DNA from 3 places in the Ensifer sp. M14 genome. Region 1 is predicted to be linked to each of the others. Evidence: predicted binding sites of a transcription regulator. Region 1 holds the regulator's gene; each other region holds the start of a gene.
The links. The regulator LexA, encoded in region 1, represses DNA repair genes until DNA is damaged. The targets are predictions, from matches to a motif close to TGTTCNNNNTGTGTTCNG.

Region 2: the regulator LexA is predicted to act here: its motif matches at 1,609-1,626, upstream of BLJAPNOD_RS10305 (ribonuclease).
Region 3: the regulator LexA is predicted to act here: its motif matches at 1,422-1,439, upstream of BLJAPNOD_RS00980 (DNA recombination protein RmuC).

The regions. Positions count from the first base shown of each region.
Region 1 is NZ_QJNR01000004.1:2,952,838-2,956,110, reverse strand. Features, by position in the region: gene BLJAPNOD_RS14200 (hypothetical protein) at 484-816, shown strand; gene lexA (transcriptional repressor LexA) at 937-1,656, opposite strand; gene BLJAPNOD_RS14190 (hypothetical protein) at 1,837-2,076, shown strand; gene BLJAPNOD_RS14185 (hypothetical protein) at 2,126-2,413, opposite strand; gene BLJAPNOD_RS35625 (hypothetical protein) at 2,889-3,032, opposite strand; gene BLJAPNOD_RS14180 (DUF4242 domain-containing protein) at 3,212-3,273, opposite strand, start outside.
Region 2 is NZ_QJNR01000004.1:2,157,917-2,161,189, reverse strand. Features, by position in the region: gene ettA (energy-dependent translational throttle protein EttA) at 1-697, opposite strand, end outside; gene BLJAPNOD_RS10305 (ribonuclease) at 814-1,560, opposite strand; gene BLJAPNOD_RS10300 (alpha/beta hydrolase) at 1,779-2,744, shown strand; gene BLJAPNOD_RS10295 (DMT family transporter) at 2,757-3,273, shown strand, end outside.
Region 3 is NZ_QJNR01000004.1:187,869-191,141, reverse strand. Features, by position in the region: gene BLJAPNOD_RS00985 (ribokinase) at 1-146, opposite strand, end outside; gene BLJAPNOD_RS00980 (DNA recombination protein RmuC) at 199-1,389, opposite strand; gene def (peptide deformylase) at 1,542-2,066, shown strand; gene fmt (methionyl-tRNA formyltransferase) at 2,172-3,107, shown strand; gene truA (tRNA pseudouridine(38-40) synthase TruA) at 3,107-3,273, shown strand, end outside.

The DNA.
Region 1 (3,273 bases):
AAGATTGCACCCGCACCCTTTGTGCCTGACGCGCTGACCTGCGCCCTCGATGGGCGAGCGACAATCGCTACAAATCCGATGCATGATTGCACCGCCATCTTATTCCACCGTGCTGGCTGTGCCGCGACGATATCACGTGGCCTGTCGATTCCGGCGCTTGCCGGTTGTGCCCTGCTTCGCGGGCCGTCAAGTTCCGGGCGCACCTGGCGCAGCTGTGGCGAAGTCTGCTTGCTACTGCTTCGCCGCCAAGGACGGTTGCTTTTCCTAGGCAATCCGCCGTCCGCGCGTGCGCTTCACGCGTCGGCGCAGCCAATAATCGTGCGCGCATCTGGTTTGCCGGCGACGTACCCCGAAATGGTGATTCTGCCTGTATTGTCAGTGCAAGGATAATTGTCTCTAGACGGGTTCAGGAATGAATATTCCGTCGATGCGAGCCGTATAGCTAGCGTCAAACAAAACCGACAATGGAGGAAATGACATAAAATGAAATGTAAGATCGCCCTGACCGCTCTTGCCATTTTTGCCGCAACGACGGCCACCGCAAGTGCTGAGGATCTCGTCTTTCAGCTGAAGAACAAGACGAAAGCCGTACTGACGAACTTCTATACGTCGCCGGTCGGCGTCGACCAGTGGGAAGACGATGTCTTCGGGCGGCAGGTGCTTAATCCGGGCGAGAGCATGGAAATTACCATCGCCGACGGACGCGATGTCTGCAAATACGACATGCGCTTCGAATTCGAGGAAGGCTCCGGTCTCGATACGACCGAAGACACGCAGGACCTCTGCGAGTTGGGCGAGTACTCCATACACGAATGAAAATTGTCGAGTGCTTAAAGCGCTCGACTTGATCACTTCCGTCTCGCTACCCCTTGAGGTGGCGAGACGTTCAAGCATAAGAAGGCCCTTCCAGCAGGAAGACAGCCAACGTCATCTGGCTTAGTGATAGCGGCGGATCAAGCCGACGAGCTTGCCCTGTATCTTGACGCGATCGGGGCCGAAGATGCGTGTCTCGTAGGCCGGATTGGCCGCCTCGAGCGCAATCGACGCGCCTTTGCGCCGGAAGCGTTTCAACGTCGCTTCTTCGTCATCGACAAGCGCGACGATGATGTCGCCGGGGTTGGCTGTGGTGGCATTGCGTATGATCACCGTGTCGCCATCGAAGATGCCGGCCTCGATCATCGAATCACCTTTCACTTCAAGGGCATAGTGCTCGCCGCTGCCGATCATATCGAGCGGCACCGTAATATCGTGCGTGTTGTTCTGTATCGCCGAGATCGGTACGCCGGCGGCAATACGGCCCATGACCGGAACCGAGACGGAGTTGTTGTCTGCCACCGGCGGCGCTTTTGCGGCAGCCGGGGCGGGCGCAGGAGGTTTGCCGAGGCTTCCCTCGATGACGCTTGGTGAAAACCCGCGACGCGGCTGAGCGTTTCCCGCGTAAGCTTCCGGCAGCTTGATGACCTCAAGCGCGCGCGCGCGATTGGGAAGGCGCCGAATGAAACCACGTTCTTCGAGCGCCGTAATCAGCCGGTGAATGCCCGACTTCGATGCCAGGTCGAGTGCATCCTTCATCTCGTCGAAGGATGGCGGAACACCAGACTCCTTCATGCGTTCGTGGATGAAAAGAAGCAATTCCTGTTGCTTGCGGGTCAGCATGGCAAGTCGCTCCAGAGGCGTGAAACAAATCAAGAACAGACACTATCTGTTCCATATGTGTTCCGCAAGTGCCTAAAATTCGGTGAATGTTGTATCAATTGTGCGCCTATCGGCTGCCTCGGTGCTGGGCATGCCATGCGGAGCTGCTATGCCTCGCGCTTTTCACGGAATGAGGGTGCAATGAAAAAGATGATTCGAATCCTGTTGACGATCGTCATCGCAACGACCGTCGTCCTCGGGTTTCGCTGGTATCAATACGTCGACAACAGGCAGAGCCCGTTCGATGAAGTCGGCATCGCATTGAACGCGATGATGCCGGGGCCGGTCCGCCAGTGGGGTTGTGGCCGGCTAAAGCGCACCTTCGGCAACGGACTGCCGCCGCACGGATGCGCAGCCAGTAACGGAAGCGAGTGGGAATAGCTCGGCAATAAGCCGTTGCAAGGCGGGCATCAAAGAAGGAGAGGGCGTTTCAAGCCGGCTGCGTTGCAGAACAGGCGTCCTCGAATTCCTTCACGGTCTCGGCCGAGTTGTCCTCCGGCAGCACCGCATCTGCCGCGTCGGTCGCGACCGGCGTGTCGCCTTGATAGACGAACGACTGGATATAATAGGCGATCGAGCCTTTCCAGACATTCCGACCGTCGATCTGCTGGCAGGGGATGGCCAATTCGAAGTCGGTTTGCAGGTCGTCGACCGTGGCCGCGCTGAGGGCGATGTGGGGCGATGCGATAATCGAGGCGATAAGCAAGGCTGCAAGCACGATGGACGTCCGCTAGGTCAGAAGTGGTGCCGATAGATTGGTTAACGATGTGAACCGTGCTTTCGTTCCGGAGTCCAGCAAGCAGACCGCGTACCGCGCGGTGTTCAACAGTTCTTTGCGAAAGACGATGACGACCCTTCAAGCTGTGGCCGCGAAGACACGAAGATTGGCGGGAAGAGCGAGCGTTTCGGGGCGTTTTTTACTCCTCCGGCATCGACCTCAGGCGGCATGGCTGGCGGCGGATCGATCTTCGCGGCTGCAATCGGGACGATTGGCAAGTGCCGCCGCCCGCAGTGTTCCTTGTGTCTGCGGGAAGGTTCACGCGCCGGTCGGGTGTCCTGCGGAGCCGGCATCATTTCTGGTTTCTCGTCGCGGGACCAGTCGCCCAGGATGTGCGGAGACGTGCACATCCCGTCCGACTGGCCACTGATAAAACGTACAGGCGTATTTGGTTCACGAAGTCGGAGCGGCTGCCTTACTTTTTGTCTTTCTTGCCCAAAGAGAAGCTGCTGCCTGCAAGCTTCACCTGGGAGCCTTCTGGCGTAACGGCGGCTTTGACGGTCTTGTCCTTCTTGGGCTTTCTAACCTCGCGGTTGCTTCGCACTTGACCTTTTGCCATGATCGTCTCCTTGGAAAGGCGTGCCGGGGAGCCCTTGTGGGCGCCGAATGACCGGCGGACTAGCGTGCATTGATACGGCCGGAAGTCAATGACGGCGCTCGGTGCGCATTGGTTCGGGCGGGCGGCATGGCCTGCAATGAAGTCAGTGTTCCGCTGGTGTGATTGTAACACCGATTCGGCTATTTGCCGCGACCCTGAGATGCTGTCGTAGGCCCAATCACGGCGGCGACTTCGGTGATCC
Region 2 (3,273 bases), 790 kb from region 1:
GAATGCTGCGGCCGCGGTCGAGCTCGAGGATCCAGCCGGTGACGTTGTCGAGGAAGTAGCGGTCGTGGGTGATCATCAGCACGGCGCCCGGATATTCGCGCAGGTGCTTTTCGAGCCAGGCGATCGTCTCGGCGTCAAGGTGGTTGGTCGGTTCGTCGAGCAGCAGCAGGTCAGGCTGCGACAGCAGCAGCTTGCAGAGTGCGATACGACGCTTTTCACCGCCCGAAAGGCTGGTGACGTCGGCGTCACCCGGCGGGCAGCGCAGCGCTTCCATCGCCATTTCGACCTGGCTCTCCAGATCCCACAGGTTCTGGCCGTCGATGATGTCCTGCAGCCTTGCGCCCTCTTCCGCTGTCTCGTCGGAATAGTTCATCATCAGTTCGTTGTAGCGCTCAACGATCGCGGTCTTCGCGGCAACGCCTTCCATGGCGTTTTCGAGCACGGTCTTGGTCGGGTCGAGCTGCGGCTCCTGCGGCAGGTAACCGATGGTCGCACCTTCGGCGAGCCAGGCCTCGCCGGTATATTCCTTGTCGAGGCCGGCCATGATGCGCAGCACCGTCGACTTACCGGCGCCGTTCGGGCCGAGGATACCGATCTTCGCGTCCGGGTAAAACGACAGATGGACGTTGTCCAGGACCTTCTTCGCGCCGTAGGACTTGTTGAGCCCGGTCATATGATAGATGAATTGACGTGCCATAAAGGAATGCTCCACATGGGAAGGAAATTTGCCCGCTATGTAGGCGAATTAGTGCAAAGGGGCAATCGCCAAAGGCGCTCGCCCCCGCCTATCCCATGGCTGTGTCGTGTCTGTGCCTACCCACGCCCCGCCGCGTCGGCAATGCCTTTGACGCATTTGAACTCCGTCGGCCCCGCCGCCTGGATCAGTGGCGCAAGGCCGGTCTTTCCCGAGATGTCCCCGGTCAGCCCGATCGTCAGGCCGGTGATGACACTGCGTCCCGCAACTGTCTGGCAGCGCATGCGCACCCGGTCGCCGGCGCCACTGCCAAAGCTCTGGTCGAAGGCCTGCTTGATCGCCGCCTCGTCGAGTTCGGCGCCAATGCGTCCTCGAAAGAGCGCGCCGACGGCCGACCGGTTGAGCTCCTCCAGCATGCGCAATTGCACCGCGAAGTAATCGTCGACCGTGCCGCCCTGGCAGGTGCCGCTGCGCAACCATTGATGACGATCGAGCCCCGACTGGACACCCGGCATCGCGATCAGCAGTCGAGTTGCCGTATCATCTGCCATGGCAAGCTTCGGCAGATCGAGCCAATCGCCCTTGCGGTCCTGGCTGCGCATCTCGGCCGCCACTCCGCAATAGCTCTTGCGCAAGGGCCAGAGCCCATGCAGCGACAGGTTGGTGGCATCGAACCGTTCCGCCGTCTGGCTGGCGCATTCCTTGCGCTCAGGCCGTGTCTCGCAGAAGCCCGGCTGCCAGCTGACGGCAAGCACGTAGTCCGTTCGGAACGAACCGCTACCCGCGCCAGCGTCGACCTTCTCCTGCGCCAAGGCAAAGGACGACGGGGCAAGCAGCATCGCCAGCGCCATCGCAACAATTGTCATTGGACTTGATATCGCTTTTCTCCAACATGCCATGACACTCTCCCGATATAAAACAAAACGGGAACAAATATCGCTCAAAACGGGAAAATTGCAACTGGTAATTACAGATGCGGGAAATCGCTTGTGACCTCATGCGTAGAGATCACCAAGCAGCGATTGCCTTTCCCATGCAAATCGATTTGATATCGGGCAAGCTGACGATTGGTCCGGGAGAAGGCATGTTCGGGCAGGTGAGGACGCATCAAAGCCCGACAGGCGCTACCTTAAGCTGGCGCCACCATCCGGCAACCATCGAGGCGCGCGGCATTCTTCTCGTCAGCCACGGGCTTGCCGAACATTCCGGCCGCTATACCCGTTTCGCGGACGTGATGGCCGCCCACGGCTTTAACGTCTACGCCCATGACCATCGCGGCCACGGTGCGACCCGCGCGCCGGATGCGCCGCTTGCGATGTTCTCGAACCGGGACGGGCTCGACAAGGTGTTTGCCGACATCAAGGCGATGCGCGCGCTTGCCGTCGAGGCCCATGCGGGCCTGCCGGTCATTCTCTTCGGCCATTCCATGGGCGGGCTGATCGCGCTCAACGCCGCCGAAACAGATCCTGATCTCTATGACGCGCTCGCCGTCTGGAACTCGAACTTCCGTCCGGGCATTGCCGGGCGCGGCGGCCAGTTGATCCTGAAGATCGAAAAGGCGCTCAAGGGCTCGGATGTGCCGAGCCCGTTACTCTCCAAGCTCACCTTTGGCGCCTGGGGTCAGGCGATCAAGGATCGCAAGACCGATTCCGACTGGCTGTCGCGCGACGAGGCCGAGGTAGCGAAGTACATCGCCGACCCGCTTTGCGGCTTCGACGCGACTGTCTCGCTGTGGCTGGACCTCATGCGGCTCGCCTTTGCCGGCGCACGGGCGGACCGGCTGGCGCGCCTGCCGGCAAACCTGCCCGTCCATCTCGTCGGCGGCAGCGCCGACCCCTCGACCGAAAACGGCGCTGCGATCAGATGGCTTGGCGAACGAATGAAGGCGCGCGGCATGACGGATGTGTCGATCACGATCCACGAGGGCATGCGCCACGAGACGCTCAACGAGATCGGCCGCGAGAAGGCGACCGCGGATTTTGCGGCCTGGTGCCAATCTGCCACCAACAAGACTGCGGCCGGCAAGGTTGCCGTTGGCAAGAGGTTCTGACCCGAAATCACCATGGCAGACATGTCCCTCCCCAAGACCGCCAAAGCCAATGACCGGATCTCCTTCGGCCTGACGCTGATGGTCCTTTCGGTGCTCCTGTCGCCGCTGATCGACATCTTCGCCAAGCTGGCGATCGCAACCGTTCCCTCGGCGCAGATTACCGCTGTACGCTTCATCCTGCAGGTGGTCTTCATCCTGCCGATCGTGCTGGTGCGCGGCAGCCTGTTCGACCTCACCTGGCGCAAGACGGCGCTGCATGCGCTGCGTGGCGGCCTGCTTGTCGTCACCATGCTCTCCTTCATCACCACGCTGAAGGTGATGGAAGTGGCCGATGCCATCGCCATCTTCTTCGTCGAGCCGATCATCCTCACCATCCTCGGCAGCATCTTCCTGAAGGAAACCATCGGCTGGCGGCGCTACACCGCCTGCGCGGTCGGTTTCCTCGGCGCGCTACTCGTCATCCAGCCGAGCATGCAGGAGGTGGGCCTCATCGCGCTGCTGCCGATCGTCGCCGCCTTCGGTCTGGCGG
Region 3 (3,273 bases), 2.8 Mb from region 1:
GCGCGCCGCGCGGCCAGCGCCTGGTTGGCGCCCTTGCCACCGGCAGCGGTCGAAAAGCCAGAGCCGGCAACGGTTTCACCGGGCCTCGGCAGGCGCGCGGTCGTGGCGATCAGGTCCATGTTGATAGACCCAAAAACAGTGATCATGTGAGGATGTCCCGTCGATTTGCTGATTTTGGCCGGAGAGTGCCCGAGACGGTCAGTCCTCGTCAACCACCCTGAGGCGCAATTGCCCGACGCGATTGTCGGCAGCAGGGCGCGGTTCTTCCGGCCGCGCCACACCTTCCGCCTCGAGTTCCAGCGCTTCGATCTTGGCGCCGCGGCGGGAAAGCTTGCCCGAGGAGATGAGGATTTCCTCTACATCCTTCTGGCTCATGGCGAAGTGGCCCTGCAATTTGCGCACCCGTTCATCGAGGCGCGTCAGGTCCTCCATCAGCCGCCCCACTTCGCCCTGGATGAGGTGGGCCTGCTCGCGCATCCGGGCGTCCCGGAGGATCGACTGGATCACCTGGATCGATAGCAGCAGCAGCGACGGCGAGACGATGACGATCCTTTGGCGATGCGCTTTCTGGACGATCGCTTCGAAATGCTCGTGGATCTCCGCGAAGATCGATTCGGAGGGGACGAAGAGAAAGGCCGTCTCCTGTGTCTCGCCAGGGATCAGGTATTTGCTGGCGATATCGCGGACATGCACCTCCATGTCGCGGCGGAAGAGCTGGACCATCTGTTGCCGGCGTTCCGGCGTTGTCGCGTCGCGCATGCCGTTCCAGGCTTCGAGCGGAAATTTTGCGTCGATCACCAGCGGCGGCTGGTCGTTGGGCATGCGAATGGTGCAGTCCGGCCGGGCGCCGTTGGAAAGCGTCGTCTGGAAGGCAAAGGCGCCCATCGGCAGGCCGTCGGCGACGATCGTTTCCATGCGCGACTGGCCGAAGGCGCCGCGCGTCTGCTTGTTCGACAGGATGGCCTGCAGCCCAGCCATGTCCTTTGCCAGCGACTGGATGTTGTTCTGGGCGGTGTCGATCACCGCCAGGCGTTCCTGCAATCGCCGCAGGTTTTCATGCGTCGCCTTGGTCTGTTCGCTGATCGAGGCGCCGATCCGGTGCGTCATGCCGTCGATCCGCTGGCTCAGCGTCTGGTTCAACTCCGCCTGACGGGTGCCGAACACGTCGGCCATTGCCGCGATGCGACCCTGCATTTCCGTTTGCGCCGCCAGAAGCATGGCCATCTGTTCATGGCGCTCATCGTCGCCGGCCCGCCGCCTTCGCGAAACGGACATCAGCATGAAACCGACCGCCAGCGCCGCCAAGATCATGCAGAGATGAGCGACAGTCAAGGGTGTTGTGCCGATGAGAAAAACGGGCTGATCGAACGAAATGGGCGCAGGTTCCATGCGGCAAGCCTAGCAGATTCTCTTTCGAAGGCCAGATCAAAACAAGAACATTTGCGCCGGGCGGTTAACGAGATCGGTGCATTGGCGCTGAGCTGGAAGAGTGTGCGCCAATTTTCTTGCACCCGGACGGAAAGATCGGTTATGGGAGCGATATGACGATCAAGCCACTCATCATCCTCCCCGATCCTGTCCTGCGTCAGGTCTCGACCCCGATCGAAACCATCGACGCCGACATTCGTCGCCTGGCCGACGACATGCTCGAGACCATGTATGACGCTCCCGGTATCGGGCTCGCCGCCATCCAGATCGGCGTGGCGAAGCGCATGCTGGTGCTCGACGTCTCCAAGGAAGGCGACGAGAAGACCCCGCACGTCTTCATCAATCCCGAAATCGTCGCTTCGTCGGACGACTTCTCGGTCTATGAGGAAGGCTGCCTTTCCATTCCGGATTATTATGCCGAGGTGGAACGTCCGGCCGCGGTCACCGTCAAGCACCTCGACCGTGACGGCAAGGAGCAGATCGTCAAGGCCGATGGCCTGCTTGCGACCTGCCTGCAGCACGAGATCGACCACCTGAACGGCGTGCTGTTCATCGACCACATCTCCAAGCTCAAGCGCGACATGGTGATCCGCCGGTTCACCAAGGCCGCCAAGACCCGCGGCGCCAAGGCGATCTGATCCCGAGGAAAGCGCCCGCAGGGGCGCTTTGTCGTAGAAGGGCTTGATTTGAGGCGCGTAAACCCGTTTGAAGGGGCCTGATTTCAAACGGTCGGAGTATCCGCCTTGTCGCTTCGCATCATCTTCATGGGAACGCCGGAGTTTTCCGTGCCGACGCTGGCAGCCCTTGCCGGGGCTGGTCACCAGATCGTTGCCGTCTATACCCAGCCGCCCAGGCCCGGCGGCCGCCGCGGCCTCGATCTGCAGAAGTCGCCCGTACACCAGGCAGCCGAGCTGCTCGGCATTCCCATTCTCACCCCCGTCAATTTCAAGGACGAAGCCGACCGCCAGACCTTCCGCGAATTCGACGCGGATGTCGCCGTCGTCGTCGCTTACGGCCTGTTGCTGCCGGAAGCGATCCTGACCGGAACACGGCTCGGCTGCTACAATGGCCATGCCTCGCTGCTGCCGCGCTGGCGTGGTGCGGCGCCGATCCAGCGCGCCATCATGGCCGGCGACCATGAGACCGGCATGATGGTGATGAAGATGGACAAGGGGCTGGATACCGGCCCGGTCGCGCTCACCAAGGCGGTGCAGATCGGCGAGACGATGACATCAGGCGAACTGCACGACAAGTTGATGCAGGTCGGCGCGACGCTGATGAAGGAAGCGATCGGCAAGCTCGAAGCCGATGATCTGCCGCTGACCGAGCAAGCCGAGGAGGGCGTCGTCTACGCCGCCAAGATCAGCAAGGCTGAGACCCGTATCGATTTCGCCAAGACCGCGCGCGAGGTGCACGACCACATTCGCGGCCTGTCGCCGTTTCCGGGGGCATGGTTCGAGTTGGAGATCGCCGGCAAGCCGGAGCGCGTCAAGGTCCTGAACTCCGAGCGCGTGGCGGCCGAAGGCTCTGCCGGAACCGTGCTCGACGATATATTGACCATTGCCTGCGGCGAAGGCGCCGTCCGGCCGACGCGGCTGCAGCGGGCTGGCGGCAAGGCGCTTGGCCTTGCCGATTTCCTGCGCGGTACGCCGGTTGCCGCCGGCACGAGGGTCGGCTGATGCCGCGCTTTCGATTGACCGTCGAATATGACGGCTCTGATTATGTCGGCTGGCAGCGGCAGGACAACGGCGCCTCCGTCCAGGGCGCGATCGAAAAGGCGATCCTGTCTCTGACCGGTGAAACCGTCTCGGTCCGTGGAGCCGGGCGCACCGATTCCGGGGTGCA